DNA from 4 places in the Pseudomonas sp. NPDC087690 genome. Region 4 is predicted to be linked to each of the others. Evidence: riboswitches for the same ligand, from Rfam matches in the RefSeq annotation. Region 4 holds a riboswitch; each other region holds the start of a gene.
What was found. Region 4 has a riboswitch for cobalamin ahead of ACIPIZ_RS03200 (TonB-dependent receptor plug domain-containing protein). Riboswitches for the same ligand answer to the same signal wherever they lie in the genome.

Region 1 (7,374 bases), on a different contig from region 4:
GGAGCGTGGGAACGATCAGTTCGCGGCATTGCCAAATCGCGGGCAAAAAAAAGCTGCCAAAACCGGCAGCAAAAACTTTAAGAACACGCGATGTATTGGCCTCAGCATAGACGCCGGATAATGACAGTGTCATGACAGCCGAAAATTCATTCAACCGCCCCTGCCCCGTCATCAGGATGTCATCAAGATCACGGCAGAATCCTCGCAAACCGTCTTGAGCCTCGCGACGGATGCTCTGCAAGGATTCCCATGAAAGACGACGCCTCGCTGTTTGCCGCCATCGACCTGGGTTCGAATGCCTTTCGCCTGATGATCGGCCAATCGGTGCGCTGTCGAAAGGGCTTGCAGATTCAGGAAGTGAAAACCTTGCGCGAACCGGTGCGTCTGGCCGAGGGTTTTGACGGCGGCGTGCTGGATGCGTTGGCACTGGATCGTGGCTGGCAGGCGTTGGCGCGGTTCGGTAAAAAACTGCGCGGTTTCGAGGCCGGCCGGGTTCGTGCGGTGGCGACCAGCGCCGTACGCGAGGCCGATAACGCGCAACTGTTTCTGGCCAGTGCCGAACGGCATCTGGGCTTTCCCATCGATGTCATTTGCGGCCATGAAGAGGCGCGGCTGGTCTATGCCGGCGTGACTCACGCCTTGCCGAGCGCCGCAGACATGCGCCTGGTGGTCGACATCGGTGGCGGCTCCACCGAGCTGATCCTCGGCCAGGGTTCACAGCCGTTGCTCACCGAAAGCATCGCCATCGGCAGCGGCACGCTGAGCACGCGGTTCTTTCGCGGCGGTGATCTGTCCGCCGGCGCGCTACAGGAAGCCGAACGCTTCGCCATCCTGCAGTTTGAAAGAGTTGCACGACGCTACCGTGCTCAGGGCTGGCAGCAGACCATCGGTTCCTCCGGCACCGCACGCATGCTCGCCAAAGTGCTCAAGGCCAATCGTCTCAACGACTTCGGTCAGGACGGCATCACCTACGGCGGGCTGCTGCGCCTGTCGCTGCTTTTGCTGAAAGTGAACAACGTGCACCAGCTCAAGCTCGCCGGCCTGCAACCCCATCGCCAAAGCATTCTGCCTGGTGGGCTGGTGTTGATGCTGGCGGCCTTCAAAGTGTTCGGCATTGCGCAGATGGTGCCCTCCGAACCGGGCCTGCGTTTAGGCGTGCTGCACGGTTTGATGAGCCAACACTAATCCTCGCCACGGCAGATTCGTCTCCCCTTCAGCGGCTCGATCGACTACCATGCCGCCGCCGGTTCCCGAACGGGAATAATAGGGAATCCGAGGTGCTTGCTCAGCACTGATCGGAACTGCCCCCGCAACTGTAGGTGCCGAGCCTGCTCCACGACTGCCACTGGGTGAATCCCGGGAAGGCCGGAGCCAGGCGATGACGCATCAGTCAGGAGACCTGCCGGCACAGTGACTACTAACCGGCGGGGTGTCCGGGAAGGACATCGTGCCGTGCGCGTCTTTGTTTGATGACCGGCCTTGCGCTGTTTTCCTGACCGCGTTCGATGGTGTGTTTCCAGACCGTACTCTCCCGCTCCCCGTACGGTTCCCTCGGAGACTGCCCCATGCTGCTGCCCCGCATCGCCACCCTCATCACCGGCCTGACCCTTGGCGCCTTGGCGCAGGCGGCCCCGACGGTGTATCCGCTGACGGTCGAGAACTGCGGCAGCACCCTGACCTTCCAACACGCACCGACGCGCACCGTGACCATCGGCCAGGCCGGCACGGAAATGCTCTACGCCATGGGCCTGGGCGACAAAGTCGTCGGCACCTCGCTGTGGTTCAACAATGTGCTGGCCAAGTACAAGCCGCAGGACGACAAGATCGAGCGTCTGGCCGATAACGAACCGAGTTTTGAAGCGGTCATCGGCAAGCGCCCGGAACTGGTCGCCGTGGAGCTGGAATGGATGGTCGGCCCGCAAGGCGCGGTCGGCACCCGCGAGCAGTTTCATGAATTGAAGATTCCGACGTACCTGCTGCCCTCCGATTGCGAAGCCAAGGACAACCTCGTTGGCGCCGACGGCACGCGGCTGGCACCGTTTCGCATCGATACGATTTACAAAAGCGTGAGCCAACTGGCGCAAATCTTTGATGTGCAGGATCGCGGGCAGCAGCTCAATGATCAGCTCAAGGCCAGCCTCGCCAAATCCATCGCCACCGCCCAGGGCAAACAGCTCAAGGACGCCAGCGCACTGGTCTGGTTCTCCAGCGCCGAAATGGACATCGAGCCGTTTGTGGCCGGGCACAAAGGCATTCCCGATTTCATGCTCAGCACCCTCGGCGTGCGCAACGTGGTGGAGTCCGATGAAGAGTGGCCAACGGTTGGCTGGGAAACCATCGCCAAGGCCAACCCGACCTTCCTGGTCATCGCGCGCATGGATCGTCGACGCTTTCCCGCCGACGACTATGAAAAGAAACTTGCCTTCCTGCGCAGCGACCCGGTGACGCGCAACATGGACGCGGTGAAACACAACCGCATCATCATTCTCGACGCCATGGCCATGCAGGCCAGCCTGCGCATGTTCGACGGCATCGAGCAACTGGCCACGGCCATCAACGGCTATGACCTGTCGCAATGAGTGCCAGCCTGATCCGCACGCTGCTGGCCCTGGCGACACTGTTGATGGCAGTGGTCGCTGGCGTGGCCATCGGTGAAACCTCGATTGAACCGGGCGTGGTCGTGCAAGTGCTGGCGAACAAATTGTGGGGCGCCGGGTACGCGCTGGATCCTATCGACGAAGGCATCGTCTGGAACTATCGCCTGACCCGCGCACTGGTCGCGGCCGCATGCGGTGCCGGACTGGCGACGTGCGGGGTGATTTTGCAGTCGCTGTTGCGCAACCCGCTGGCCGATCCCTATCTGCTGGGGATTTCTGCCGGCGCTTCGACCGGTGCGGTGATGGTGGCGTTACTCGGTGTTGGCGCCGGTATCATCTCCTTGTCAGTCGGTGCCTTCGCCGGTGCAGTCACGGCGTTCGTGCTGGTAATTGTGCTGGCGCGGGTCAGCGGCTCGGCCAGTGGCACCGGGCAGATCATTCTCGCAGGGATCGCCGGCTCGCAGCTGTTCAATGCGCTGACGGCGTTTCTGATTACCCGCTCGGCCAGTTCCGAACAGGCGCGCGGCATCATGTTCTGGCTGCTGGGTAATCTTGGCGGGGTGCGCTGGCCATCGGTGTGGCTGGCAGTGCCGGTGGCCGTGGCGGGATTGGTCGTGTGTCTGTGGCATCGGCGGGCGCTGGATGCGTTTACCTTTGGCGCCGATTCCGCTGCGTCCCTGGGAATACCGGTGCGGCGCGTACAGATTTTGCTGATTGGTTGTGCGGCGCTGGTGACGGCGGTGATGGTGTCGATTGTCGGTTCGATCGGTTTTGTCGGGTTGGTAATTCCCCACGCCGCGCGGCTGTTGCTCGGCACCGGGCATGCTCGGCTGTTGCCGGCCAGTGCGTTGGGTGGCGCGGTGTTTCTGATTGCCGCTGACGTGTTGTCACGCACCTTGATCAAGGGTCAGGTGATTCCCGTCGGGGTGATTACCGCACTGGTCGGGGCGCCGGTGTTTGCCCTGATTCTGGTGGGTCGGAGATCGGCGCGATGAGCAGTGTTCTGAGTTGCGCCGGGTTGACCTTCAAGGTACGCGGCGCCGAGTTGCTCAACGGTGTCAGCCTTGAGGTTCAGCGCGGCGAAACCCTGGGCATCGTCGGACCGAATGGCTCGGGCAAATCCACCCTGTTGAAGTTGCTGGCCGGGCTACGTGAACCGAGCGCTGGCGAGGTCCTGCTCGAAGGTCAGCGCCTGGGCATAATGGCCCGGCGCAGCATTGCGCAAAAGCTTGCGGTGGTCGAACAACAGGCCGACACCGATGACGGCATCCGCGTCTTCGATGCGGTGGCGCTGGGACGCACCCCTTGGTTGTCGGCGCTGCAACCGTGGTCGCAGGTGGACGACGCCATCGTTGAGCAGGCGTTGACTGACGTTGACGCGATGCACCTGCGCACCCGTCTCTGGCGCAGTCTGTCCGGCGGCGAGCGACAACGGGTACACATCGCTCGGGCACTGGCGCAGCGACCGCAAATCCTGTTGCTGGACGAGCCGGCCAACCACCTCGACATTCAGCATCAACTGACCATTCTCAACGTGGTGCAAGCGTTGCCGGTGACCACGCTGATCGCTCTGCACGATCTTAATCAGGCGTTGAAATGCGATCGTCTGGCGGTGCTGGAGCGCGGGCGACTGGTGGCGTTGGGCGAACCCTTGACGGTGCTGACACCGCAGCGCTTACAGGAGACGTTCGGGGTCAGGGCGCACTATTTGACGGACCCGTTTGATGGGGCGCAGATTCTTCGATTCCACTCATGACGGCGTGCATGTGCGTGGTCTGCCAGACCGGGTCAGCGTCGACGTCAATAATCTCGAAACCCTGCCGTTGCCAAAACGCGATGGCCCCCGGCAGAAACGGATGGGTGTGCAGGTAGATCACCTCAACTCCGTCGGCGAGTGCCAGTTCCTTGAGTGATCGATACAGCGCGCCGGCCAGCCCTGAGCGGCGCTGCGATGGCAAGACAAACAGACGGACGATTTCCACCACTTTAACGTCCGGATAGAGCAAGTGCGGGAAGCGCCGGTCATAGGCGAGATAGCCGATGGAGGCAACGATCTGCCCTTCGTGGCGAGCGATCAGAAAGCGCCCTGCCCCACGCAGATAAACCTCGGCAAAACGCGCCAGATCATCAGGCATGCCGGTCGCGCTGAGCTTGGGGAAAAGCTCGGCACGGGCCTTTAGTACAAAATCAAGAACTTCAGGAATGTCGGCGTCGGAAACAGCCTGGATAACGGGTTGATCACTCATGTAGCGGCAAACACCTGGACTGCGGCTGGGCACAGTAGCAACAGCCTCCCGGCGATGCCATGAGAATTCCCGTTTCTGAGAATACATACACACCCCCTGTAGGAGTGAGCCTGCTCGCGATAGCGGTGTGTCAGTCACCGATGATTTGACTGACACACCGCTATCGCGAGCAGGCTCACTCCTACAAGGGGTTGTGTGCATTCAGGTGATTCAGGTGTTACGCCAGCTCTTTGCGCAGCTGGCGGGCGGCGGTGACCATGTGCACCAGCGCCGCTTCGGTCTCCGGCCAGCCACGGGTTTTCAAACCGCAATCCGGGTTGACCCACAGCCGCTCGGCAGGAATGCGCTTGGCGGCCTTGCGCAACAGGTTGGCCATTTCCGAAGCGTCCGGAATGCGTGGTGAGTGGATGTCATAGACGCCCGGGCCAATTTCGTTCGGGTAAGCGAAAGCTTCGAAGGCATCCAGCAGTTCCATGTCCGAACGCGAGGTTTCGATGGTGATCACGTCGGCATCCATCGCCGCAATCGATTCGATCACATCGTTGAATTCGCTGTAGCACATGTGCGTATGGATCTGGGTTTCGTCACGCACACCAGAGGCGCACAGACGGAACACTTCGGTCGCCCAGTCCAGATAATGCTGCCACTGCGCCTGACGCAACGGCAGGCCTTCACGGAATGCTGCTTCGTCGATCTGCACGATCTTGATGCCGGCGGCTTCCAGATCGATCACTTCGTCACGGATTGCCAGCGCCAGTTGCCGAGCCTGTACCTCACGGCTGACGTCTTCACGCGGGAACGACCACATCAGCATGGTCACCGGGCCGGTCAGCATGCCTTTCATGACCTTGTCAGTCAGGCCCTGGGCGTAGCGGATCCACTCGACCGTCATGGCTTTCGGACGACTGAGGTCGCCGAAAATCACCGCCGGTTTCACGCAGCGCGAACCGTAACTTTGTACCCAGCCGAAACGGGTGAACACGTAGCCGTCGAGTTGCTCGGCGAAGTATTCGACCATATCGTTGCGTTCGGCTTCACCGTGCACCAGCACATCGAGGCCCAAACGCTCCTGGATTTCCACCGCATGGCGAATTTCGCTGTGCATGGCTTCGGTATATTCGGCCAGGGTCAGTTTGCCTTGCTTGAACGATTGGCGCGCGAGGCGGATCGATGCAGTTTGCGGGAACGAACCGATGGTCGTGGTCGGGAACAGCGGCAGATCCAGGCCAGCGCGCTGCTTGGCAATGCGCTTGGCAAACAGTGATTGACGCTGGCTGTCCTTGGCGGTGATTGCCGCCACCCGAGCCTGAACGGCAGGCTTGTGAATACGTGGCGACGCCGCGCGGGCGGCCTGCACCGAACGGCTCTCGGTCAGTGCACGCAGGACTTGCGGCGCTTCGGGCTGGTTGACAGCCTGAGCCAGCACAGCCACTTCTTCGCACTTCTGTACGGCAAAGGCCAGCCAGCTTTTCAGCTCGGCATCGAGTTTGTCCTCACGACCGAGATCCACCGGGCTGTGCAATAGCGAACAGGACGGCGCAACCCACAGGCGATCACCGAGACGCTCATGTGCGTGCTGCAAAGTCGCCAAGGCACTTTCCAGATCGCAGCGCCAGACGTTACGGCCATTGACCACGCCCAGGGACAACACTTTATAAGCCGGCAAGCGATCAAGAATGGTCGGGTATTGCTCCGGTGCGCGCACCAGATCAATGTGCAAACCGTCGACCGGCAGGTTGGCGGCCAGGCCAAGGTTTTCTTCCAGGCCACCGAAGTAAGTCGCCAGCAGCTTCTTCAGCGGATCGCGCTGGATCTGGTTGTAGGCACGCTCGAAAGCGTTCTTCCATTCTTGCGGCAGATCGAGCACCAGAATCGGCTCGTCGATCTGCACCCACTCCACGCCTTGAGCGGCGAGACGCGCGAAAATCTGCCCGTACAGCGGCAGCAGGCGATCAAGCAGTTCCAGCTTGTCGAACTCGGCGCCCTTGGCCTTGCCCAGCCACAAATAAGTCAGCGGGCCGATGATCACCGGTTTGACATTGTGACCCAGTGCGCGAGCTTCTTCGACTTCTTCAAAGAGTTGATCCCAACCCAACTGAAACTGTTGATCCGCGCTGAATTCAGGGACCAGGTAGTGATAGTTGGTGTCGAACCACTTGGTCATTTCCTGAGCGTGTGCCCCGCCGCAGCAACTGTCGCTGACGCCTCGGGCCATGCCGAACAGGGTGTGCAGGTTGGTTTTGCCGTCGTGCGGACGGAAGCGCTCAGGGATCACACCGAACATCAGCGAGTGGGTCAGCACCTGGTCGTACCAGGCGAAATCACCAACCGGCAGCAACTCGATGCCGGCGTTTTTCTGCAAGTCCCAATGGGCCTTGCGCAGTTCGCGACCCACTTCACGCAGGCCGGCCTCGTTCAGTTCTCCTTTCCAGAACGCCTCTTGCGCTTTCTTCAGTTCGCGGTCGCGACCGATGCGCGGAAATCCAAGGGAATGGGCCAGTGCCATAACAAACAACTCCAATGTCTTGTTG
Region 2 (7,374 bases), on a different contig from region 4:
TCCATTTCCGGCAGCGTGCGGCGCCCGAAGATGTGCTTTTCGCGATCATCCATCAGCGCCGCAACCAGCACTTCGGCGCAGTCACTGATGCCTTCGACCTTGAGTTTCATGAACTCGTCACTGCGCTCGCCGAGGGCTTCGGCGGTGCGGATGCGTTCCTCTTCCACAAGATTCTGGATCTCGCCGCGCAGGCTACTGTCGCTGATGCGGATGAAGCGCCAGGGCTGCATCAGGCCAACGCTTGGGGCCTGGTGGGCGGCTTCCAGAAGTCGGCGCAACAACTCCGGTTCGACGCTGCCACCGGTGAAGTGGCGCATGTCGCGGCGTTCGGCGATGGCTTTATAGACGGCTTGGCGCTCGGCTTCGGAGAATGCGTTGTCGGTCATGGCCCTTTCGCGAGCAGGCTCGCTCCCACAGGGGATTGCATTTCGTCAGGCACGACATCGCCCACTGCAGGAGCGAGCCTGCTCGCGATAGCGTCCTCAAGGGACGGTGCAAACAATGCTGCGATAGCCACAGGATTCGACGGAAAATAGAAGTGCACATAAGAAGCCGTCATCCGCCCTTCCCGATAAACCGCCTCAGCACCACGCCCACCATTCGGACTCAAGCCACGCGCAATCGGCGTCAGTTCGGTAGTCGTCAACGAATGATGATAAGTGTGCCCGCGCAACGAACCTTCCGGCAGATCCACCGCTTGCAGCGCCAGTGCCGCCAGACGCTTTTGCATCACCGCGTCGCCCTTGAGCAGTCCGACCAATTCGGTGCGAGTGCCTTCAACGTCCGTCAAAGAGTCGAGCAGATACAACATGCCGCCACACTCAGCGAGCAACGGCTTACCCGCTGCATGATGCGCGCGAATCGCCTCAAGCATCGCGGTGTTCTGCGACAACGCAACATGGTGCAATTCCGGGTAACCGCCGGGCAGATACAGACTGTCTGCCTCAGGCAATTGCGTATCGCGAATCGGTGAGAAGAAGCTCAACTGAGCACCCATCGCGCGCAGCAGATCCAGACTCGCGCCGTAGGTGAAGGCAAACGCCTCATCACGCGCAACGGCAATGCGCACATCCTTCAGCAGCGGCTCGACAGCGATAACATCCGGTGCGGCAAATTCTACGGCCGGTGGCAGCGCTACCTCGCAACTACTGGCCAGTGCGTCGGCAGCGGCGTCGAGACGCACATCAAGGTCATTCAACTCGCTGGCCTGAACCAGACCGAGGTGACGACTCGGCAATTCGATGCCAGTCTCGCGCGACAACGCACCGTACCAACGCAGACCTTCGGTGAGGCTGCCTTCGAGCAATTGCGCATGGCGCAAGGTTCCGACACGATTGGCCAACACACCGGCAAACGGCAGATCCGGCTGATACTTCGCCAAACCTAGCGCCAACGCACCAAAGGTCTGCGCCATCGCCGTGCCGTCGATCACCCCGAGCACCGGTACACCGAAGTGCCGCGCCAGATCGGCACTCGACGGCGTGCCGTCGAACAGGCCCATCACGCCTTCGATCAGAATCAGATCCGCCTCGGCAGCGGCTTCCCACAACAGACGACGACTTTCCTGCTCGCCGACCATCCACATGTCCAGTTGATACACCGGCGCACCGCTGGCGCGCTCGAGAATCATCGGGTCAAGAAAGTCCGGGCCGCATTTGAACACGCGCACTTTGCGCCCCTGATTGCGATGCAAACGGGCGAGCGCAGCGGTGACGGTGGTCTTGCCCTGACCGGAGGCCGGCGCGGCAATGAGCACCGCCGGGCAGTGACGTGGCTGATTCAAAGTTCGACGCCTTTCTGCGCTTTGATGCCGGCCTGGAAGGCATGTTTGAGCATGCCCATTTCGGTGACCGTGTCGCCCATTTCGATCATTTCCGGCTTGGCCGCGCGACCGGTGACGATCACATGCTGCATCGGCGGACGTGCCTGCAGATCGCTGAGCACCTGATCGAGATCGAGGTAGCCGTGCTTGAGGGCGATGTTCAACTCGTCGAGCACCACCAGGCCGATCGACGGATCGCGCAGCAGCTCGCGGGAGACGGCCCAGGCGGCTTCGGCGGCAGCGATGTCACGTTGGCGGTCCTGGGTTTCCCAAGTGAAACCTTCGCCCATCACGTGGAAGCGCACTTGCTCGGGGAAGCGGCGGAAGAACAATTCTTCACCGGTGCTGTTGCGGCCCTTGATGAACTGCACCACGCCGCACTGCATGCCGTGGCCCATGGCGCGGGCGAGCATGCCGAACGCCGAGCTGCTTTTGCCTTTGCCGTTGCCGGTCAGCACCAGCACCAGGCCGCACTCGTCGGGCGAGTTGGCGATGCGTTCGTCGATCACGGCTTTTTTGCGCTGCATACGCGCCAGATGGCGTTCGTCGCGCTCGGGGGAATCAGTCATGGGGGAGCTCTCCGTTGGGGCTGGATAACGGCGGGCAGGCACAAGAATAGACGGCAAAAAGCCTGGCATCGCCCACCGTGATGCCGCTGGATGGATCAGGCCGGTCTCCGGGCTCATGAGCGGCGCTTGGCCTGGCTGCGCGCCTTCCCGCTTGTTTCGAAGCAGTGGCTCAAGGCGCAGCTTTTACTCATTTACCGTTGCGGGGGCAGCGCCGGGATCGTGATCGTTCTTCGCTTGAAGACAACCCTCACCGGCTTCCCTGTTTCACTCTGTCAACCGCAGTCACAGAGCACCTGAAACAAGCCGCGAAGGTTAGAGGGTTGGGGGTGGAGCGTCAATTAAAGAGGGGGCCAGCGGGCGAATAACTGCCGTCGATCAATTATCTGGCGCCAATCTTGTGCCACACTGATACAAATGATATCAAAGAGCCATGCTTTTCTCGAAAAAGCCACCACAACAATAAGGATGATGACGATGCAAGGCATGATCATCAGCAACCCGCGCCTGGAATTCATGCGCCCGGTGCTTGAACGCTGGTTTGACTGTATCGACCGTTACAACGCCGTACGCGGCGACAGCGACACGCCTTACTGGCACGACGAGAAAGCCAATCTCGGCTTGCTGACCGCAGCAGCCTGGATGGCCGAATTGGTCACTCTCAACGACACTGCCACGCGCAAACAGAATGAAGAAGGCGAGCGCAATGCCCGCGCCGACCTGTTCCTCGCCGGCGCCGATGACCGCGCTTACATCCAGGCCACGCAGCGCTGGCCCCGGGTGAATAATCTCAACCTGACCCAAGCTCTCCTCGACATCACCAGCGATGCGAAACGCATCAGCTTTGCCAGCGACCTCAAACTTGGCTGCCTGTTTGTCGCGCCGCAAAAAGCCCAACACAGCGCCAGCCCCGAAGAGCTGCAAGACATGGTCGACGACCTGCAAAAGGAGCACACCTGCGCGGTCGCCTGGTATTTCCCCTACGCCTACCGCAAGTTGCGCAGCGAGGCTGGCAACTATCATCCGGGCATCGCCGTGCTGTTCAAGGAAGCCCGCGGCTGAGCAGTTGAACCATCGGGCTTGCGCCCTCCTCTATGATTAGGAATGCATTCATAGGGAAGATCAGCAATGCGCAAGCCCCAGCTCGTTTTCGTCATCGCTTTCGCCGGAGGGCTCGCCGCCTGCGGTGAGAGCTCCAGCCTGCAAGTCTCCGATGGCACCGGCCCGTCACCGAAGCTGCCCGAACCGAACAAGACCCTGATCCCGACGGTGAACATCGCCCCGGCGATCGGCTGGCCCGAAGGTGCCAAACCGACGGCAGCGGCGGGTACGCAAGTCGCGGCCTTCGCAGAAGGTCTCGACCACCCGCGCTGGCTCTATGTGCTGCCCAATGGTGATGTACTGGTGGCGGAAACCAATGCTCCACCAAAACCCGACGACAGCAAAGGTATCAGGGGCTGGGTCATGAAGACCGTGATGGGCAAGGCTGGCGCCGGCGTGCCGAGCCCGAACCGCATCACCTTGCTGCGAGATGCCGACCACGATGGCGTGGCCGAAACCCGCACGGTGTTTCTGCAAAACCTCAACTCGCCTTTCGGCATGACGCTGGTCGGCAATGACTTGTACGTCGCCGACACCGATCGTCTGTTGCGCTTCCATTACGAACCCGGTGCGACCGAGATCAAGACGCAACCGATCAAGGTCGTCGATCTGCCCGGTGGTACGTTGAATCACCACTGGACCAAAAACGTCATCGCCAGCAAGGACGGCAGCAAGCTGTACGTGACAGTCGGCTCGAACAGCAACGTCGGCGAAAACGGTCTGGATAAAGAAGAAGGTCGTGCAGCGATTTGGGAAGTGGATCGGGCAACCGGCAATCACCGGATCTTTGCTTCCGGTATTCGCAACCCGAACGGCCTGGCGTGGGAGCCTGCCAGCGGTGCGTTGTGGACGGCGGTCAACGAGCGTGACGAGATCGGTAGCGACCTGGTACCGGACTACATCACTTCGGTAAAGGACGGTGGTTTTTATGGCTGGCCGTTCAGTTATTACGGGCAGCACGTCGATGTGCGCGTCGAGCCGCAAAATCTCGACCTGGTGGCCAAGGCCATCGCTCCGGATTATGCCGTCGGCCCGCATACCGCTTCTCTCGGTCTGACGTTCGCCGAAGGCAACACCTTGCCGGCGCAGTTCAAGGAAGGCGCCTTTATCGGCCAGCACGGCTCATGGAATCGCAAACCGCACAGTGGCTACAAAGTGATCTTCGTGCCGTTTACCGGCGGCAAGCCGAGCGGCAAACCGGTGGATGTGCTGACCGGTTTCCTCGACAAGGACGAGAATGCTTTGGGTCGACCGGTGGGTGTGGTGATTGATCAGCAGGGTGGTCTGCTGGTGGCGGATGATGTCGGCAACAAGGTGTGGCGAGTGTCGGCCAGCAAATAATTTTCGCCATGCACAAGCAACTGTAGGAGTGAGCCTGCTCGCGATGGCGGTCGATCAATTCAACATTGATGTTGAATGTGGCACCGTCATCGCGAGCAGGCTCACTCCTACAGGGGATTGTGTGTGTGGCTGGATTACGGGTTATGCGCCAGATGCTCCGGCTGCAACACCCGCTTGGCGCTCAGATACGCCTTCTGCCAATACGCCTTCGACAGGCTGTCCAGCTTCACCGTGCCGCCCGTGGCCGGCGCATGCACAAAGCGCCCTTCTCCGACGTAGATCCCCGCATGACTGACCTGCGAGCCGCCATTGGTAGCGAAGAAGATCAGATCGCCAGTCTGCAAGCCTTCCTTGCCGACATTCGGCGCCTGCATGACGATCAGCTCACGCGTCGAACGCGGCAAAGAGATGCCCGCCGCATCACGGTAGACAAAACCGATCAGCCCGCTGCAATCAAACCCTGAATCCGGCGTGTTGCCGCCCCAGCGATAAGGCGTGCCCACCAACCCGAGCGCGCGAAACAGCACGTCCTCAGCAGCCGGCGAGAAAGCCTGGGAAGGGCCGAACACGACCGGCGCGCGAACCACCGGCGCAGGCGGCGGAGTACGGCTGGCGCAAGCGCTGAGCAGCGCTGCGAAGAACATCAATGCGAGGCGGGCCGACATGGTCATAAGCAGAACATCCTGATCTGGCTGCGGCTTTCTCTGCCGGATGGACAGAAAACAAAACCGCCTGCGGAGCACGCAGGCGGTTTGCCATCAAACTAGTTTCAGGATTCTAGCGGCTATACGACAAACTTCAAGTAAGACTTTAACTTCACCTTGTAAAGTATAGGTCTACTCCGTTGCCGGGAGCCTGATTGTCGCCGCGAATGCAGCGACATCGAGGGAATTACTTGCGAGCGGTGACCACGGTCGGGGCCATGGCGAGTGCACGCTTGGCTTCGATGAAGGTCTTGCTCCAGTAGCTGTCACCCAGGCTGTCGATGCGAACACCGCCGCTACGACGACTGCTGGAATGAATGAACTGATTGTCGCCCAGATAGATACCGGCGTGACTGACACGACCGCGACGACCGTTGGTGGCGAAGAACAGCAGGTCGCCCGGCTCGAGGTTGCTACGCGAGACCAGCGGCGCATCCACGTTGATCATTTCGCGAGTCGAGCGTGGCAGGTTCATGCCGGCTTCTTCGCGGAACAGATAACCGATGAAACCGCTGCAGTCGAAACCGGCTTCAGAGGTACCGCCGAAACGGTAACGGGTACCGATCAGGGACATGCCGCGTTCGAGGATGCTGTCGGCCAGAACAGGAAGCTGATAAGGCTTGCTGCCGTTGAATTCGTTGAGTTCTTTTTCGGTGTCCAGCTCTTCCTGATAAATAACGGAAGACTGGGCCGTGGCGGAATTTTTAACCTGTTGAGACTGCTCTTGAACTGGAGAATGAGCAGCGCAACCGAACAACAGGGTGACGAGTGCGAGAGGCACGAGGGGTGCGAAGCGCTTTAGCATGGGCACGACCGTGGCTGATAGTTGTAAAGAAGCCGAGACTATGCCCGCTATCAGCCTCATTTGCAAATTCAATCGATCTTTTTGTGACTTCCCGGTTTCTCGTTTACATCTAAGCGCTTAAGCCCATTTGAGTCGATACGCGGCCTGCACAACCTGCAGGAAAGCGGATTTTCTGGCGCCTGAAATATGCCGAAATGCGCTGAAAGCCGCGCCGTTACCAGCCTAGCGTTTCCTTGAGGAAGGGAATGGTCAGCTTGCGCTGCGCCTGCAAAGACGCCTGATCAAGTTGTTCAAGCAGGTCGAACAACGCGCTCATGCTGCGAGTGCCGCGGGTCAAAATAAAATGCCCGACTTCATCGGTCAGGTGCAGACCGCGGCGCGATGCACGCAGTTGCAAGGCACGTAATTTGTCTTCATCGGAGAGTGGGCGCATCTGGAAAATCAGCGCCATGGTCAGGCGGGATTTCAAGTCAGCCAGTTTGACCGGCAGCTCACGCGGCGACGTGGCAGCGGCAATCAGCAGGCGCCGACCGCTGTCACGCAGACGGTTGAACAGATGAAACATCGCCTCTTCCCAGTCAGCCTTGCCAGCAATCACCTGCAAATCATCCAGGCAAACCAGTTCGTACTGTTCAAGGTTGTCGAGGATTTCAACACCGCGATCCATCAACTCGGCCAATGGCAGGTAAACCGCCGGCTCGCCCATCTGCTCGAAGCGCAAGCAAGCCGCCTGCAACAGATGCGTGCGCCCTACGCCGTGCTTGCCCCACAGGTAGATCAGGCTTTCGGTCCAGCCGGCGTCGGCTTCGCATAGGCGCTCGACATAGCCGAGTGCAGCGGCATTGGCGCCTGGGTAGTAGTTGATGAAGGTGGCGTCGTCACGCAGACGCACACCTAGGGGCAGCTGAATCGGTTTCATGCTGACTGAACAGTTCTCAAGGAACCGTTAGTGGCCTCTGTGTAAAGTTTGCGAAGTTTATACCCGTGAAGCTGAGCGCACAATGCGACAGAGTCCAAGCAAAATCAAAGGTTTGC
Region 3 (7,374 bases), 110 kb from region 4:
AGCCAATCTTCACCGAGAAGTGCGTGGCCTGCCACGCCTGCTACGACTCCGCCTGCCAGCTCAATCTCGGCAGTGGCGAGGGCGCAGCCCGTGGTGCGAGCAAAATGCCGGTGTATGACGGCGAGCGCACTGTCGCGGCGCCGACCACCCGATTGTTTTACGACGCCTTCGGCAAGCGCGCCTGGCAGCAAAAGGACTTCTATTCGGTACTCGACGCCCAAGGCAGCCAAGCGGCGTTGATGGCGCGGATGCTGGAGTTGGGGCACAAGACGCCGCTGACGCCCAACGCGAAACTTCCCGAAGACATCGTCTTGGGTCTGAATCGGGCAAACCAGTGCGCCATGCCCGCCGAATTCGAGGGTTACGCCGGGGCGCACCCGAAAGAAGGCATGCCGCTGGCAGTCACTGGCCTGACCGATCAGCAATACCAGACCTTGCAACGCTGGCTCGCCTCTGGTGCGCCGATTGACGAACAAGGCCTGGCGCCGAGCGCTAAAGAATCCCTGCAAATCGTCCAGTGGGAAAATCTGTTCAACAGCCCCGGTGCCCGCGAAAGCCTGGTTGGCCGTTGGTTGTACGAACACCTGTTCCTCGCGCACCTTTATTTCAAGGACGGCGAGCCGGGGCATTACTTCCAATGGGTGCGTTCGCGCACGCCGACTGGCCAGCCAATCGACCTGATCGCCACCCGCCGCCCGAACGACGATCCGGGTACGCAGGTGTATTACCGCTTGTGGCCGGTGCAAGGGGTGATCGTGCACAAAACCCACATCACCTACCCGCTGAGCGCGGCGAAGATGGCGCGGGTCAAAAGCCTGTTTTACAGCGGCAACTGGCAGGTCAATGCCTTGCCGGGCTACGGCCCGCAGAGCCGCGCCAATCCGTTCGCCACGTTTGAAGCGATTCCGGCGCAGGCGCGTTATCAGTTCATGCTCGATAACGCCGAATATTTTGTCCGCACCTTTATTCGTGGACCCGTGTGCCGTGGGCAGATCGCGACCGACGTAATCCGCGACAACTTCTGGGCGCTGTTCCAGGCGCCGGAACACGACTTGTACATCACCGATCCGAACTATCGTGGCCAGGCCACGCCGTTGCTGGCGATGCCGGGGCAGAACGACGACGTCGGCAGCGTGTTGAGCCTGTGGCACAACTATCGCGACAAACGTAATGAATACGAGGCGTTGCGTCGCGACAGCTATGCCGAAGTCCCTGCGCCAAGTTGGTCGACGCTGTGGGCGGGCAACGACAACGCGTTGCTGAGCATTTTCCGCCACTTTGACAGTGCTTCGGTGACCAAGGGCTTGATCGGCGAAGTGCCGCAGACGATGTGGTTGTTCGACTACCCGCTGCTTGAACGCACCTATTACCAGTTGGCGGTCAACTTCGACGTGTTCGGTAACGTCTCCCACCAGGCGCAGACTCGCCTGTATTTCGACTTGATCCGCAACGGCGCCGAGCAGAATTTCCTGCGCCTGATGCCGGCCGATTCGCGCGAGGACTATCTGGACGATTGGTACCAGAACAGTGGCCAGTTCAAGATGTGGCTCGATTACGAAGCGATTGACGACGATAAGCCGACTGCGCTGAAGCTCGACGAAAAAGACCCGAAATACGACTTCGCCATGCAATTGCTGGCGCGTTACGGCGATCTCAATGCGCGGCCGGATCCGATCAATCGCTGCGACGGCGCTTACTGCTCGCGGCCGAATATCGACCCGGCGTTGCAAAATGCCGAACAGGCCTTGAGTCGCCTGACTTCACGCCCGGCGGCCGGTTTGAAGGTGATTGATCAGTTGCCGGAAGCGACGATGCTGCGCGTCGAAACCGCCAGCGGCAAACGCGAGGTCTACAGCCTGCTGCGCAATCGTGCACACAGCAACGTGGCGTTCCTGCTCGGTGAGTCGCTGCGCTATCAGCCTGGACTGGACACGATCACCATTTTCCCGGGCGTGCTCAGCAGTTATCCGAACTTCATCTTCAACATCCCTGCCGATCAGGTGTCTGAATTTGTCGATGCAATGGAAAACGCCAAAGATGCCAACCGTTTCGAGAAAATCGTCGAACGCTGGGGAATTCGCCGCAGTCATCCGCAATTCTGGTTCTATTTCCACGATTTGACTCAGTACATCCACGAAACCGACCCGGTGGAAGAGGGCGTGCTGGACATGAACCGCTACGAGAATCTTTGATCGTTTGAGACAGGCTTGCTGTCCCAACTTCAAGCGACACCGCAAAACCCCTGTAGGAGTGAGCCTGCTCGCGATAGCGGAGAATAAGGCACTGGAGATGTTGAATGTGCCGCCGCCATCGCGAGCAGGCTCACTCCTGCAAGGGATCTGCGGTGGTTTCAGGACTTGTGATCGGGAGCGGGCAATGTTGATTTCAGTGCAGGCCCTGCGTGCGCTTGCCGCGTGGACGGTGGTCTGCCATCACTTCATGCAGATCTTCTTCGACTTTCAGGCGCGTGGGCCCATCGGGCAGCTGTTCATCGACAAGGGCGCGGTGGGCGTCGATATCTTCTTCGTCATCAGCGGTCTGGTGATTTTCCTCTCGACCGAAAACAAACCGCTGCCACCGGCGCGCTTTCTGCTGTACCGCCTGTTTCGCATCGTCCCGGCGTATTGGCTGTACACCCTGCTGATGGCGCTGCTGGTGGTGTTCGCCCAGCCGCTGTTGCCGGATCAGACGGTGGACTGGAACCATCTGCTGTTGTCGTTGCTGTTCATTCCCACGGAAAACCCCGGCGGCTACGGCTTCTATCCGACGCTGAATGTCGGCTGGACGCTGAATTACGAAATCCTGTTTTACGTGCTGTTTGCCTGGGCGTTGCTGTTCCGCCTGCAGGTGCGCCTGCTGGTAGTCACGGCGTTGCTGTTTGCTGTGAGTCAGGCGTGGACCGGGTTTGGCTGGATAAGCGAGTTTTACCGTTCGGACATTGTCTATGAGTTTCTGCTGGGGATCGGCATCGGCATGCTCTATCGCCGGGGCTGGATCGGTGCGGGACTGTGGCTGCCACTGACGGCCATCGTCGCGGCGTTGCTGGCGATTTATCATTTGGCACCGGCGCCGAGGCTGCTCAATTGGGGTGTACCGAGTGCGGTTCTGGTGATGGCGTGTATCTCGCTTGAGCGTTATGTCGAGCGCAGCCGTGTGCTCAAGCTGCTCGGTGATTGTTCGTATTCGGTGTATCTGATGCATGTTCTGGTGCTGTCGGCGGGCGGTTTCATCGCGCGACGCTATGGCATCAACCCGTATTTGATGTTTGTCGTGTGCGCGCTGGCGATCGGCGTCGGCTCATGGCTGAGCTACGAATGGGTAGAAAAACGCAGCTATCGCTGGCTCAAGGCGCGAATCGACGGCGCGCCCGACGAGAATCTTTCCCGACAAAAATACTAGGACTTTGTCCGGCGCAACGATTGGCGTAAACTGCGCCCAAGCCTGCGAGGAGTTTCCATGACCGCTATTACCATTACCGACGCCGCCCACGATTACCTGGCTGATCTGCTCTCCAAGCAGAACACCCCGGGCATCGGCATCCGCGTCTTCATCACCCAGCCTGGCACTCAGTACGCCGAAACCTGCATTGCCTACTGCAAGCCGGGCGAAGAAAAACCTGAAGACACCGCGCTGGGGCTGAAAAGCTTCACCGCTTATATCGATCACTTCAGCGAAGCGTTTCTCGATGACGCCGTTGTCGATTACGCCACCGACCGCATGGGTGGCCAGCTGACCATCAAGGCGCCAAACGCCAAAGTACCGATGGTCAACGCCGACAGCCCGGTCAACGAGCGCATCAACTATTACCTGCAAACCGAAATCAACCCGGGGCTGGCCAGCCACGGTGGCCAGGTCAGCCTGATCGATGTGGTTGAAGACGGCATCGCCGTGCTGCAGTTCGGTGGCGGTTGCCAGGGCTGCGGCCAGGCGGACGTGACCTTGAAGGAAGGCATCGAGCGTACTTTGCTTGAGCGCATTCCGGAGCTGAAAGGCGTTCGTGACGTGACCGACCACACGCAGAAAGAAAACGCCTACTACTAAGTAAGGTGTTCACTGCGAAGCCGTCACAAACCAGGCAATGCATTTTCCCGTGATGAGTGCATTTGTCTGGTGCCACAAGATCAAAAGATCGCAGCCTTCGGCAGCTCCTACAGGGAAACACATTCCAATGTAGGAGCTGCCGAAGGCTGCGATCTTTTGCTTTCAGGGTCTGTAAAGGTGTGCATGCCCCGCGCGGTACAGCGATGACTCGCTAAACACCTCACTCCCTAATACCCGCCCGACGAGAATCAACGCCGTACGCCGAAACCCCTTGGCCTCAACCTTCCCGGCAATATCCGCCAGCGTCCCCACCACCCAATCCTGATCCGGCCACGTCGCCCGGTGAATCACTGCAATCGGGCAATCAGCGCCGTAATGCGGCAGCAGTTCCGTCAGAATCTTGTCCAGATGATTAACGCCCAAATGAATCGCCATGGTCGCACCATGCTGCGCCAGACTGCCGAGTTCCTCACCCGCTGGCATCGCGGTCTTATCGGCATAACGCGTCAGAATCACGCTTTGTGAAATGTCCGGCAGCGTGAGCTCCGCGCCCAGCAACGCCGCGCACGCGGCCGCCGCGGTCACGCCAGGGATGATCTCGAACGGAATATTCAGCTCGCGCAGATAACGAATCTGCTCACCAATCGCGCCATACAGACTAGGATCGCCGGAATGTACCCGCGCCACATCCTGACCCTTTGCGTGGGCGGTTTTGATCAGTTCGATGATCTGTTCCAGATGCAATTCGGCGCTGTTGACTACCGTGTCAGCCTGATGACCTTCGAGCACCGTCGCCGGTACCAGCGAGCCTGCATAAATGATCACCGGGCAACTGCGGATCAGCCGCTGGCCTTTGACGGTGATCAGTTCCGGGTCGCCGGGGCCGGCGCCGATGAAGTAGACGGTCATCGTAGAATCCTGTGAAAAAGAGGCGCAGCAATCGCTTCAGATGAAGATTGCTCATGATCGATGGCGGGGATTATCGGGTTTTTACGCGGCGCCGGCCAATGCGAAGGTGGCCTGGGCGTATTTCTGCCGGGAAATCAGCAGTTTTGCCGGTGCCTGAATCAACTGTTCGGCAAGGGCCAGCGCAGCACTTTCGGCAACGCCGTAGCAACCGGTGCGTTCGTAAGCGATCTCGGAACGGTGGCTGAGTCGCTCTTGGTAACTGGCCAACTCCTCGCTGCTGAAGTACAGCAATGGCAGCGCCAGTTGTGCGGCGAGTTCCTGTAAACCGGGTTCATCGCGTTTCAGGTCGATACTGGCCAAAGCCTTCACCGCATGAAGCTCAATGCGATGTGCCTGTAACGCCTGATCCAGTAACGCGCGCAGCGTGCTGGCCGGGCAGCCGCGCTGGCAGCCCAGGCCGACCACGAAGGTCGGCGCTGCGCTGTCACTCGTCATGCGTGGTATTGACCATCGATTTTGCGGCGGAACAACCAGGCGCTGATCAGGCCCAGGGCCAGCCAGAACACTACGTTGGTCAGCTGCGAAGCGATTTTGAACTGCGCTTCCAATGCTTCAGGGGCGAGCATCGAATGCACTTGCGGCTGAGGCGCGCCGATCACGTGCGGCACGGCGAGGATCGCCACGCCGAGGATTTTCATCAACCAGTGCCGGCTGAATGCGATCAACGACAGGCCGACAGCGGTCGACGCGGCAGTACCGATCCACCACATCTGTCGCGAGGCCAGATCGGCTGCAGCGGTGCCCGGCAATTCAGGTGGCAGGCCCAGAGTGGGCGCCAGCACGAATGTTGCGTAACCGGCCAGCCCCCAGAGCAGGCCTTGCGAAGTTTTGGTCGGCGCGCGCAGGGTGTACAGACCCGCAAGCATCAGGGCGAAACCCACGGCCACCACCAGGTTGCCGCCAGTGGTCGAAACCACGCGCTGCCAGCCGTCTGCCGGCTCCCAGGCCTCGGTATCATGAGTGTGCGCAGCAGTGCCAGCGGCGTGTTCGTGGACTTCGGCAACCGGTTCGGCCTTCTCAAAGGTTTCCGCCTGGAGAATCAGCGGTGAAACCCAGAAGCTTTGCAGCAGGGTGAGGAGCAGGGCGGCCAGCAAGCCAGTGAAACCTGCAGTTTGAGCAATTCGCTTGATCATGTCGGCAGGTCTCAGTGGCACGGGAACGCGGCGCTGTGGCGGGTATCGTGCGCGGCGTTGTGCACTGCTTCGATATGCGAGAAACCGGCGAAATAGACCAGGCTGGCACCCAGAATCGACGCGAAGACAGCGGCGGTCAGGCGTTGGCTCAGGGTGGTGGTGCTGGCGATTTTGTCCGTGTTGCTGCCGGTGCTGCTGATGATCGACATGGCGCTTCCCTCTGGAGTGTCAGCGGGTGATTCAGAGCGCATAAAACCCCTGCGGGTCGAGCACGCAGGGGTTCGAACAGCGCCCGCCCACCGCGGGTTTGTTATGTTCAGCGACGCAAAATGCGTACTGTGCGTTGCGGGCCGGTCTCCGGGCTCACGAGGGGTTGGCATCTGGCCTACCTGCAAGCGTCACCTTCCCATACCGTACTGGCACAGTGGATCTGACGCTTCGCTCGCTTACCGTTGCGGGGGCAGCACCGGACTGACATGGGCTTGAGTAAAGCACATGATTCACCGGTTTCCCGTTTCACCCTGTGAAGGGCACCCGTAACAAGGTGTGTAGGAGAGCATGGGGGTGGGGTTTTGGTCAATTTTTGGGTGTATATCCGTTGCTGCGGGTGTTGCTGATTAGGGTTCCGCCCTTACGGCGGGTCACTTTTTCCAGACGCCCGGAATGCCGGCCCAGAAAAAAGTAACCAAAAAGGCTTGCTCCTACGTGCGGCCCGCTCGCTGGGGCTCGGGGTCCCTTCGCTCCGGGATCGATCCGGGCGCAGCGCCTACGGTTTGCTTCGCTGCACCTCCTCTCGCTGTGTTTGGCTGCGCCAAACGGTTGCTGCGCTCCCACGCCCGGATCAATCCCTCCACTCAGCCTTCCGACGTCGCCTTACAGATCAAGAGCTGCAGCCGAGCTAACGCTCATCCTGTTGAGTGGTAAAGAGCACAGCGTGGTCGGCTTTGGTTTTGTGGTGGATTCGCCCCTCACCCCAGCCCTCTCCCGAGGGAGAGGGAGCCGATTTTTGGGCTTTTCAAAATGCGCGTTCGACGCGGTATCGCACGTCGGCGTACCTCGCCCAAACAACTCGATCAGTCCCCTCTCCCTCCGGGAGAGGGCTAGGGTGAGGGGCTCGTGATCTGGCTTTGGCTCTTGATCTGGCTTTTGATCTGGCTTTTTTGCCCCTTCGGCAGGCCGAGCGGAGGTGTTCATCCGGGGGTAGGCGCGCAGCGCCGTGCGGCGCAGCCGC
Region 4 (7,374 bases):
AGCAGGGTTTCGCGGTTGACGGTGACTCGGTACAGGTCGATGTCGGCGAACACATTGCGTGCGCCGGCGGCGGCCAGCAGCGGCGTGACGAAGCCGCGCTGGCCTTCGCTGTCGAGGCCTTTGACTTCGCTGTCGAGATAGAACACTGACAGCGGTTTGCCTGTGCCGGCCAAGGTACGGGCGCTGGCGAGGTCGGCTGCCATGGACTCAATCAACGCCTGGGCTTTTTGCTGTCGGTGCAGCAGCTTGCCCAGCGTCAGCAAGTCATTGCGCACATGCGCGAAGTAATCCAGCGAATGCCCGTTGCAGGCCGATTCCAGCAGATACGAACCGACGCCATTGCGCGCCAGTCCCGAGCGTGAGGTCACCCCGTCGCCGAATGCCGTGGCAAAACCACCGATCACCAGATCCGGCTTCTGCGCGTAAAGCACTTCACTGGCGGGGTACTGCCGGGCGATCACCGGCACGCCGAAATAATCGGATGGCCGCTGGCCGGCAGCGGTGTCATCCAGATATGCCACGCCGACCAGCGCTGGCCCGGCGCCCAGCGCCAGCACGAGATCTGCCGCATGCTGATTGAGCGCGACGATGCGCGAAGGCTCGGCGCCGCGCCAGTCCTCGCCGCAATTACGGTAAGTGTCGGCGAACGCCGGTGTCGTGCAGAGCAGGGCACCTAACAACAGCCACAACCGGCTCATGTCCGCGCCTTGATCAACAGATCCGCGACCACCTCACCGCCCACCAGATGCCCCTCGACCAGCCGCTGTACATCTTCCTTGCTGTGCACGCCATACCAGCAGCGCTCCGGATACACCGTCACGATTGGCCCCTGATTGCACGGAAACTGGCAGTGCGTGCGTGTCAGCAAGACCCCGCCCGGCGTCTCGATGCGATCATGCGCGAGCAAATGCCGGCGCAGGGTTTTCCATAACTGCAAGGCGCCACGCTGGGTGCAGCGCGGGCCGGTGCAGAGGAACACATGGCGCGCGTGCTCGGGCACGTGCGACCAGTCCGGGTGCGTGTCGACGCCGTCGACGGTTTTGATCTCACTCATCAGAAGCGGTACGTGTAGCGCACTTCGGAGGTGAACGGCCGGCCGAGGTTATTGACGTTGCTCGAACGGCTGGTGACGTAATCGCGATCAAAGAGGTTTTCCACCAGCAGGCTCACGCGGTGCTGGTGGGCGTTGTCGAGGTAGCGATAGGCGTCGGCGTCGACCACGCAATAGTTGCCGTACTCGACCTGCTTCGAGCTCTTGATGTCGCGAATGTAGCGGATCGCAGCGCCGGCACCCCACAGGTGGTTCTCCGCTTCATAGCCCACACGAGAACGGGCGAAGAAACTCGGAATATCGTTGATGGTCACACCGGTGCGCGACTCGGTGAGGTTGCGGGTCATGTCTGCTTGCAGGCTCCACTGTTCGTTGAGCGCGAGCTTGGCGTCGGCCTCGAAACCGCGCATCTGGATCGTGCCTTCGCCGTTGACCCACTGAATGCCATCGAGGGTGATCAGGTCGTCGATCTTGCGTTTGAACAGGGTCACGCTGGCGCTGAATTCACGATCCAGCAGGAAGCCTTTGTAGTCGACACCCAGTTCGGCATTGCGGCTTTTTTCCGGTTTCAGGTTGCGATTGCCGATCTCGTCGCCCGGCTCGTTGACGAACAGTTGCTCGGCGTTCGGCAATTTGTAGGCGCTGCCGTATTGACCGCGCACCGACCAGTTGTCGTTGAGGTCATACAGCGAAGTGAGCATGCCGACCGTGGCGCTGTCACCGCCGCCCATGGCTTCGTGGCGTACACCGATGCTCGGGTGCCAGTCGGGCAGGGCGTCGATCTGCGGGCGCAATTGCGTGTAGAGCGCGTGGGCTTCGGCCTTGTCGTTGTCGATGATCAGCACATCGTCCTGGCCCTTGAACCACTGGTTGTCGCTGCCGAACACCAGTACGTGGCCGCCGGGCAGTTCAGCCTTGCCTTCGGCCTGCACGCCCCAATCGGTGAAGCCCCAATAGTCGTTGTGGTTGATCACTCTGGTACCGCCGCCCTCGACGTTGTTAACGCGGGTGTAGCGCGTGTCCCAGTCGTTGATATGGCCTTTGACGAAGTAGCTCAGACGCTCATTGATGGTCTGCTCGAAAGTCGCCGTGGCGATCTGCTGTACGCGATCGTTGGTGGTTGTGTGGTTGTCCACCGGGCGGGCGAAGTCGAGGTTGGCGTCGGCGTATTGGTAGAACAATTCCAGCCGCGAATCATCGCCGAACGACTGAATCGCCTTGCCGCCAAACGTGGTGACTTCGTAGGCGCGGTTTTTCTCACTGACGTTTTTCATGTCGCGATTGCGATACGGCTGATAACCGTCGGAGACGTTGTGGCTGACATACGCCAACAACCCGAGATCGCCGAAACCGTTAGTGAAGATATTTTCGACCCGCGCATCTTCGGTGGTGCCGCCGAAGCTGTCGACGCCCAGATTCACCTCGCCGGAGGCTTTGCGCAATTGCGGGCTGCGGGTGACGATGTTGATCACACCGGAAACGGCCTGAGTGCCGAACAACAGGCTCTGACCACCCTTGAGCACTTCGATGCGTTCGATGGCGTTAGCCGGCAGGGTGTCCAGATAGAGGCCACCGTACAAGCGATTGTTCAGGCGCACGCCATCGAGCAGGATCAGCGTGTCGTCGTTGCGCCCGCCCAGCAGCGAATAAGTGCCGTAGTCGAACGGTCCGTTTTTCGGCGCCACATACAAGCCGGGAATGAACATCTGCATCACACGGCTGACATCGGCACTGGGCCCGGCGCGTTCGATCTGCTCGCGGGTGACGATCTCGACCTTGCTGCCGAACTTGGCCATGTCGGCGACTGTGGTGGACTCCACCGACGGTGCGGAAACGATTTGTTGATTGAGTTCAAGTGGCGCGTCATCCGCCAGCAGCAGAGGGCTGAACAGGCAGCCGAACAAGAGGGTTGGAGCAGAAGTGTTGAAAGGTCGAATCATTGTCTTCTCGAAAAGGATCTTCGCAGAAGAGCATGCAGGAGAAGGCATCGCGCACAGCCAATACCGGCCCATGCCCGCCCACCGCAGGATTTTGCCAAACGAAATTTCAGGCCGGTCTCCGGGCTCGCGCGTATCGAGGCTTTCACCTTCCCATGGCCGTGCGGCCACAGTGGTGTATCGAAAGCATCACGCGCATACCGTTGCGGGGGCAGCACCGGACTTGTTCGAAAAGAACGTACCGGTTTCCCGTTTCACCCCATGCACGGCGGCATGGGACACCTGAAACTGGGCGGCATCTGAACATTCGACAGACCGTTCGTCAACTTGCCAATCCAGGTCCTCGACCCGCGAATTACCAACTTTGGAAATAACTACTAAGGTCTATAGCGGTCATCACAACGCAATATTGCGCGGCGTCGACAGGCGTGAGGGATACGCCAGGCACGCTGAACAGGGAGGTTTTCATGCACGGTGCCAGCGGCCCATCTCATGGCGGACACGTCCCGCATTTCATGCGCAATGCTTTACTGGTCGCCATGGCCAACACCCTGATGCTCGCAGATGTTCAGGCCGCGTGCGGGCCTTTGGCGGCGGGTGCCTACAACGTCTCGCAAACCTGTTTGCCTGCAGCCGGTGTCGATGCGTCGATCAGCACTCAGACGGGCACCACCATTACCACCACAGCCGGCTCTTCATTGAACAGTCGCGGCAACAACGCCAACGCGCTTACGGCGTCGGCGCCTACTGGACACACTTCGGCCCCTCCGGCTGGTATCTGGACGGCGTATTGCAGCTCAACCGCTTCGACATCGAAGCCAAACCCAACGACCTGGCCAAACTGAAAACCCGTGGCTGGGGCTACACCGCGTCGCTGGAAAACGGCTACCCGTTCGAAGTCGACAAAGACTGGTACATCGAGCCGCAATTGCAGGCGATCTACAGCTACGTCGATCTGGACAGCAGTGATGACGTCGGCGCGAAAATTCGCTTCAAGGACGTGGATTCTTTGATCGGCCGCGCCGGCGTACGTATCGCCAAGGACTGGGACACCGAGGGCGTCGACAAGAGCGCACGGCGCACCAATGGCTGGATCCGTCCGAGTATCTGGCATGAATTCAAGGGGCAACCGAAAACCGAGTTTTCCTCTGAATCGGGGTACATCCCGTTCGAATCCGACATTCAGGGCACGTGGGGCGAGGTCAATGTGGGGGTGGATTACCAGGCTAACCGGCGCACCACGTTTACCGCTTCGGCTGGCTATCGGCAGGGCTTTGATGGCGACAGCCATGGGTATGACGCGATGTTGGGGTTCAAGATCAATTTCTAGTCCTTACGGGTAAAACGCACTCCTACAGTGGATGGCTTGCTGACGTTCAGCCCTATATCCTGCACGCCTGTTGATGGATTGATTTAGGGAAGAATTGCATGCCGTTCAGGGTGATGGTGGTCGGTGGTTACGGAAATTTCGGCAGCATCGTGTGCCGCCATCTGGCGCTGATGCCGGACATCGGGCTGGTGCTGTCGGGTCGTGACCCGCGCAAATTGCAGCGCAAACTCGATGAGCTGAACAGCCAATCGGGCAACGTCTGCGAAGGCTGGTGCGGCGACGCCATGGGCGAAGAGTTCGAAGCCGCATTGCGTGCGCTGAACATTCAGTTGGTCGTGCATACCGGCGGGCCGTTTCAGGGGCAATCCTATGCCGTTGCGCAGAGTTGCATCGACGCTGGCGTGAACTACTGCGATCTGGCGGACTGCCGCACCTTCGTCAACGGCATCCACATTCTCGACGCGGGAGCGAAGCAGGCCGGCGTGGCGATCCTCAGCGGTTGCAGCTCGGTGCCGACGCTGTCGTCCGCAATCATCGATGAACAGCGCCAGCGTTTTTCACGCATCGACTCGATCGAACACGGCATTTCTTCTTCGGCGAAAATGCCGGGTCTGTCGACCATCGAAGGCGTACTCGCCTATGCCGGCAAACCGATCAAACAACTGAAAAACGGCAAGGTGCACGAAGTGTCGGGGTGGCTGGACCTGACCTTGCGCAAAATGCCGCAGATGGGCACGCGGCTGCTGGCCAACGTCGATGTGCCGGACATGGATATTTTCGCCGGTCGTTATGGTGCGCAGACCCTGAGTTTCAAGGCGGGCGCCGGGCTCAAGCTCGGCGGTATCGCCAATGGTCTGCTGGCTCAGGCACTCAAAATCGGACTGGTGCGCGACCATGCTTTGTGGGCCGCAAGATTGCATCGCCTGGGCACGCGCTTCGAGCGTTTCGGCGATGGCAAAAGCGCGATGTACATCGACGTGCAGGGCCTTGGCGTTGACGGCAAACCGCTGTCCATGACCGCGCAACTCACCGCCCTGAACGACAAAGGCCCGGAAATCCCCAGCTGCGCCGCCGTAGCACTGGCGACGAAAATGGCCCAAGGCTACGTGCCGACCGCCGGCGCCCGACCTTGCGTGGGCGAAATCAGCGTCGCCGAGTACATGGCCGCGATCAACGACCCGGCCAACCTGAGCCTGGCCGTGAACTTCGCGGACGGGCAACGCTGACATGCTCTATCTGTGCCTGAAGTACCTGCACATCATCGCGGCGATTTTCCTGTTCGGCTTCGGCATGGGCTCCTACCTCTACTTGATTGCCGCCAGCCGCACACGCAACCCGCAAGTGATTGCCCACGTCGCGCGCATGGTGGTGAGCTTTGACACGTGGATCACCACGCCGGCCGGTTTCGTGCAGATCATCACGGGTTATCTGTTGATGCGACTTTCCGGGCTGAGCATGAGCACCGAGTGGGTGCTGACGTCGTTGATCATCTTCTTCTGCGTCGGCTCGCTGTGGCTGCCGGTGTTGCTGTTGCAGAAGCGGCTGTGTGTGATGGCGACGAGTGCGAGCGAGGTGGGGGCGGGGCTTGATGAACAATATCAATTGGTTTACCGCAAATGGTTCTGGATGGGCGTGCTCGGGTTTGCCGGGATGTTTGTCATCGTGCTGATGATGGTGACGAAGATGACACCAGTGCAGTTGTTCAGCTTTCTGCTGTAGGCGCCGTTGCTTTGAGGAAGCGCTGTTCATGGTCAGGCGTGGGCAGCAGGCAGGTGTCGTATTTGCCGAACAGGCGATAGCGGTTCAGCGCAATGCGGTCGTAAGCCCAGTCGCGCAGGCCCCGGGGGAAGATGCGCAGCAGTCGCAACGGCTGCCAGCGGGCGGGCAATTGGCTGATGATTTCGAAGAAAGCGTTAGAACGTTCCCAGTAGTGGCGGTCGCGGATGACCGCCATGGTGTCGAATTGATCAATTGGCAGACCGGCCCACGCCAGAAGCGCCTGGCCTTCGGGAGATTGCACGGCGGCCAGACGTACGCGGCGTTGATGATCATGACGAATCAAAAAACGCGCTCAGCCGTTGCAGAGTTTGCACACGCCATCGAACAGGACCACGGATTCGTCCGGGTTGAGGAGCGGGGCGGGGGTTGGGCGGATTTTTGAGGTGGGCATGGGGTTGGGTTCGGGAGAGGCTGGAATGTTGCGATCATAGCCTTAGAAGTTGCTGTCTGCGAATGGCCGTACTTGGCAGGAACCGGCAGGGGTGAGAACTCACCGCTCCGTGACAAAGATCAAGTCGGGCCAAGTCTCACGCCACGCCTTGGCTCGAATGCGCTCCAGAAACATGGCATGTTTTTCGATTCTGAATCGTTCTGTTGGCCGTATCACCAGCGAGAACAGATCATCCAGCCCCAACGGCGCCGAAATCTCTATCTCGTCGTCACGATCAAGTCTGACAGCAACGGCAGTCGCCGTTTCGGGCCAACAGGTCATCGCATCGGCAGCGGAGCGATAGGGAGCATCGGCGTTGCGCAGGTGCATTCGCGCCTGATTCTTTACAGACCAGTTCAGTTCGCTACAGAGGCTCGACAGTATGTTTTCCAGCGCCGAATCGGTTTGCGCACTGGCACGTGCCGAGTCGAACCAGATGACATCGATGTCTGCGGGCAACGCTGATGGCTGGCGCTGATGCAGGTGATCCCACACCAGGCTGCGCACGAAACCGGCGCCAATCCAGCAATCCGGCAAGTCCAGTTCGCGAGCCATGCGCAGGATTTTCATCCTTACAGGATCCTGAGTGAGCAGGGTTTTTAGCTGTGTTTCGTGCTGCATTGGGTGTTTCTCATTGCGCTTGGTCATTTGATCTTGGCAAAGGTAGCCACAATCGTGACATTTGATGAATGCTTTCGACTGTTTTCAGATTGAAGCGGATCGTCGTGAATGTCTGCTTTCGGCCAATAGCTGCCAGTCACAGAAGGTTGCTTACGACCCAAAGCGAACGGTCGCGACAGGGAGAACTTGGCCGAATGACACGGATGGCGGTGGATGCCTGGCGCCA

Region 1: linked by a shared signal. The riboswitch ahead of ACIPIZ_RS06540 (ABC transporter substrate-binding protein) and the one ahead of ACIPIZ_RS03200 (TonB-dependent receptor plug domain-containing protein) in region 4 are both predicted to bind cobalamin.
Region 2: linked by a shared signal. The riboswitch ahead of cobO (cob(I)yrinic acid a,c-diamide adenosyltransferase) and the one ahead of ACIPIZ_RS03200 (TonB-dependent receptor plug domain-containing protein) in region 4 are both predicted to bind cobalamin.
Region 3: linked by a shared signal. The riboswitch ahead of ACIPIZ_RS02735 (CbtB domain-containing protein) and the one ahead of ACIPIZ_RS03200 (TonB-dependent receptor plug domain-containing protein) in region 4 are both predicted to bind cobalamin.

Annotation. Positions count from the first base shown of each region.
Region 1 covers NZ_JBIUVX010000002.1:520,307-527,680, reverse strand. Annotated here, with positions in the region: gene ACIPIZ_RS06550 (hypothetical protein) at 1-241, opposite strand, end outside; gene ACIPIZ_RS06545 (Ppx/GppA family phosphatase) at 250-1,185, shown strand; cobalamin riboswitch at 1,228-1,422, shown strand; gene ACIPIZ_RS06540 (ABC transporter substrate-binding protein) at 1,566-2,579, shown strand; gene ACIPIZ_RS06535 (iron ABC transporter permease) at 2,588-3,592, shown strand; gene ACIPIZ_RS06530 (ABC transporter ATP-binding protein) at 3,589-4,353, shown strand; gene ACIPIZ_RS06525 (GNAT family N-acetyltransferase) at 4,292-4,843, opposite strand; gene metE (5-methyltetrahydropteroyltriglutamate--homocysteine S-methyltransferase) at 5,061-7,349, opposite strand.
Region 2 covers NZ_JBIUVX010000035.1:26,402-33,775, forward strand. Annotated here, with positions in the region: gene bluB (5,6-dimethylbenzimidazole synthase) at 1-386, opposite strand, end outside; gene ACIPIZ_RS23630 (cobyrinate a,c-diamide synthase) at 383-1,783, opposite strand; gene cobO (cob(I)yrinic acid a,c-diamide adenosyltransferase) at 1,780-2,391, opposite strand; cobalamin riboswitch at 2,472-2,703, opposite strand; gene ACIPIZ_RS23640 (hypothetical protein) at 2,866-3,450, shown strand; gene ACIPIZ_RS23645 (sorbosone dehydrogenase family protein) at 3,517-4,830, shown strand; gene ACIPIZ_RS23650 (C40 family peptidase) at 4,965-5,501, opposite strand; gene ACIPIZ_RS23655 (C40 family peptidase) at 5,722-6,339, opposite strand; gene hda (DnaA regulatory inactivator Hda) at 6,554-7,258, opposite strand.
Region 3 covers NZ_JBIUVX010000001.1:591,175-598,548, reverse strand. Annotated here, with positions in the region: gene ACIPIZ_RS02765 (fatty acid cis/trans isomerase) at 1-2,192, shown strand, start outside; gene ACIPIZ_RS02760 (acyltransferase family protein) at 2,377-3,399, shown strand; gene nfuA (Fe-S biogenesis protein NfuA) at 3,457-4,041, shown strand; gene cobM (precorrin-4 C(11)-methyltransferase) at 4,204-4,950, opposite strand; gene ACIPIZ_RS02745 (cobalamin biosynthesis protein) at 5,032-5,445, opposite strand; gene ACIPIZ_RS02740 (CbtA family protein) at 5,442-6,143, opposite strand; gene ACIPIZ_RS02735 (CbtB domain-containing protein) at 6,155-6,352, opposite strand; cobalamin riboswitch at 6,474-6,696, opposite strand.
Region 4 covers NZ_JBIUVX010000001.1:698,238-705,611, reverse strand. Annotated here, with positions in the region: gene ACIPIZ_RS03210 (ABC transporter substrate-binding protein) at 1-698, opposite strand, end outside; gene ACIPIZ_RS03205 (ferredoxin) at 695-1,054, opposite strand; gene ACIPIZ_RS03200 (TonB-dependent receptor plug domain-containing protein) at 1,054-2,991, opposite strand; cobalamin riboswitch at 3,083-3,289, opposite strand; gene ACIPIZ_RS03195 (autotransporter domain-containing protein) at 3,566-4,318, shown strand; gene ACIPIZ_RS03190 (saccharopine dehydrogenase family protein) at 4,417-5,544, shown strand; gene ACIPIZ_RS03185 (DUF2269 domain-containing protein) at 5,546-6,037, shown strand; gene ACIPIZ_RS03180 (thiol-disulfide oxidoreductase DCC family protein) at 6,021-6,380, opposite strand; gene ACIPIZ_RS03175 (nucleotidyltransferase family protein) at 6,588-7,148, opposite strand; partial or broken gene ACIPIZ_RS03170 (LysR substrate-binding domain-containing protein) at 7,337-7,374, shown strand, end outside.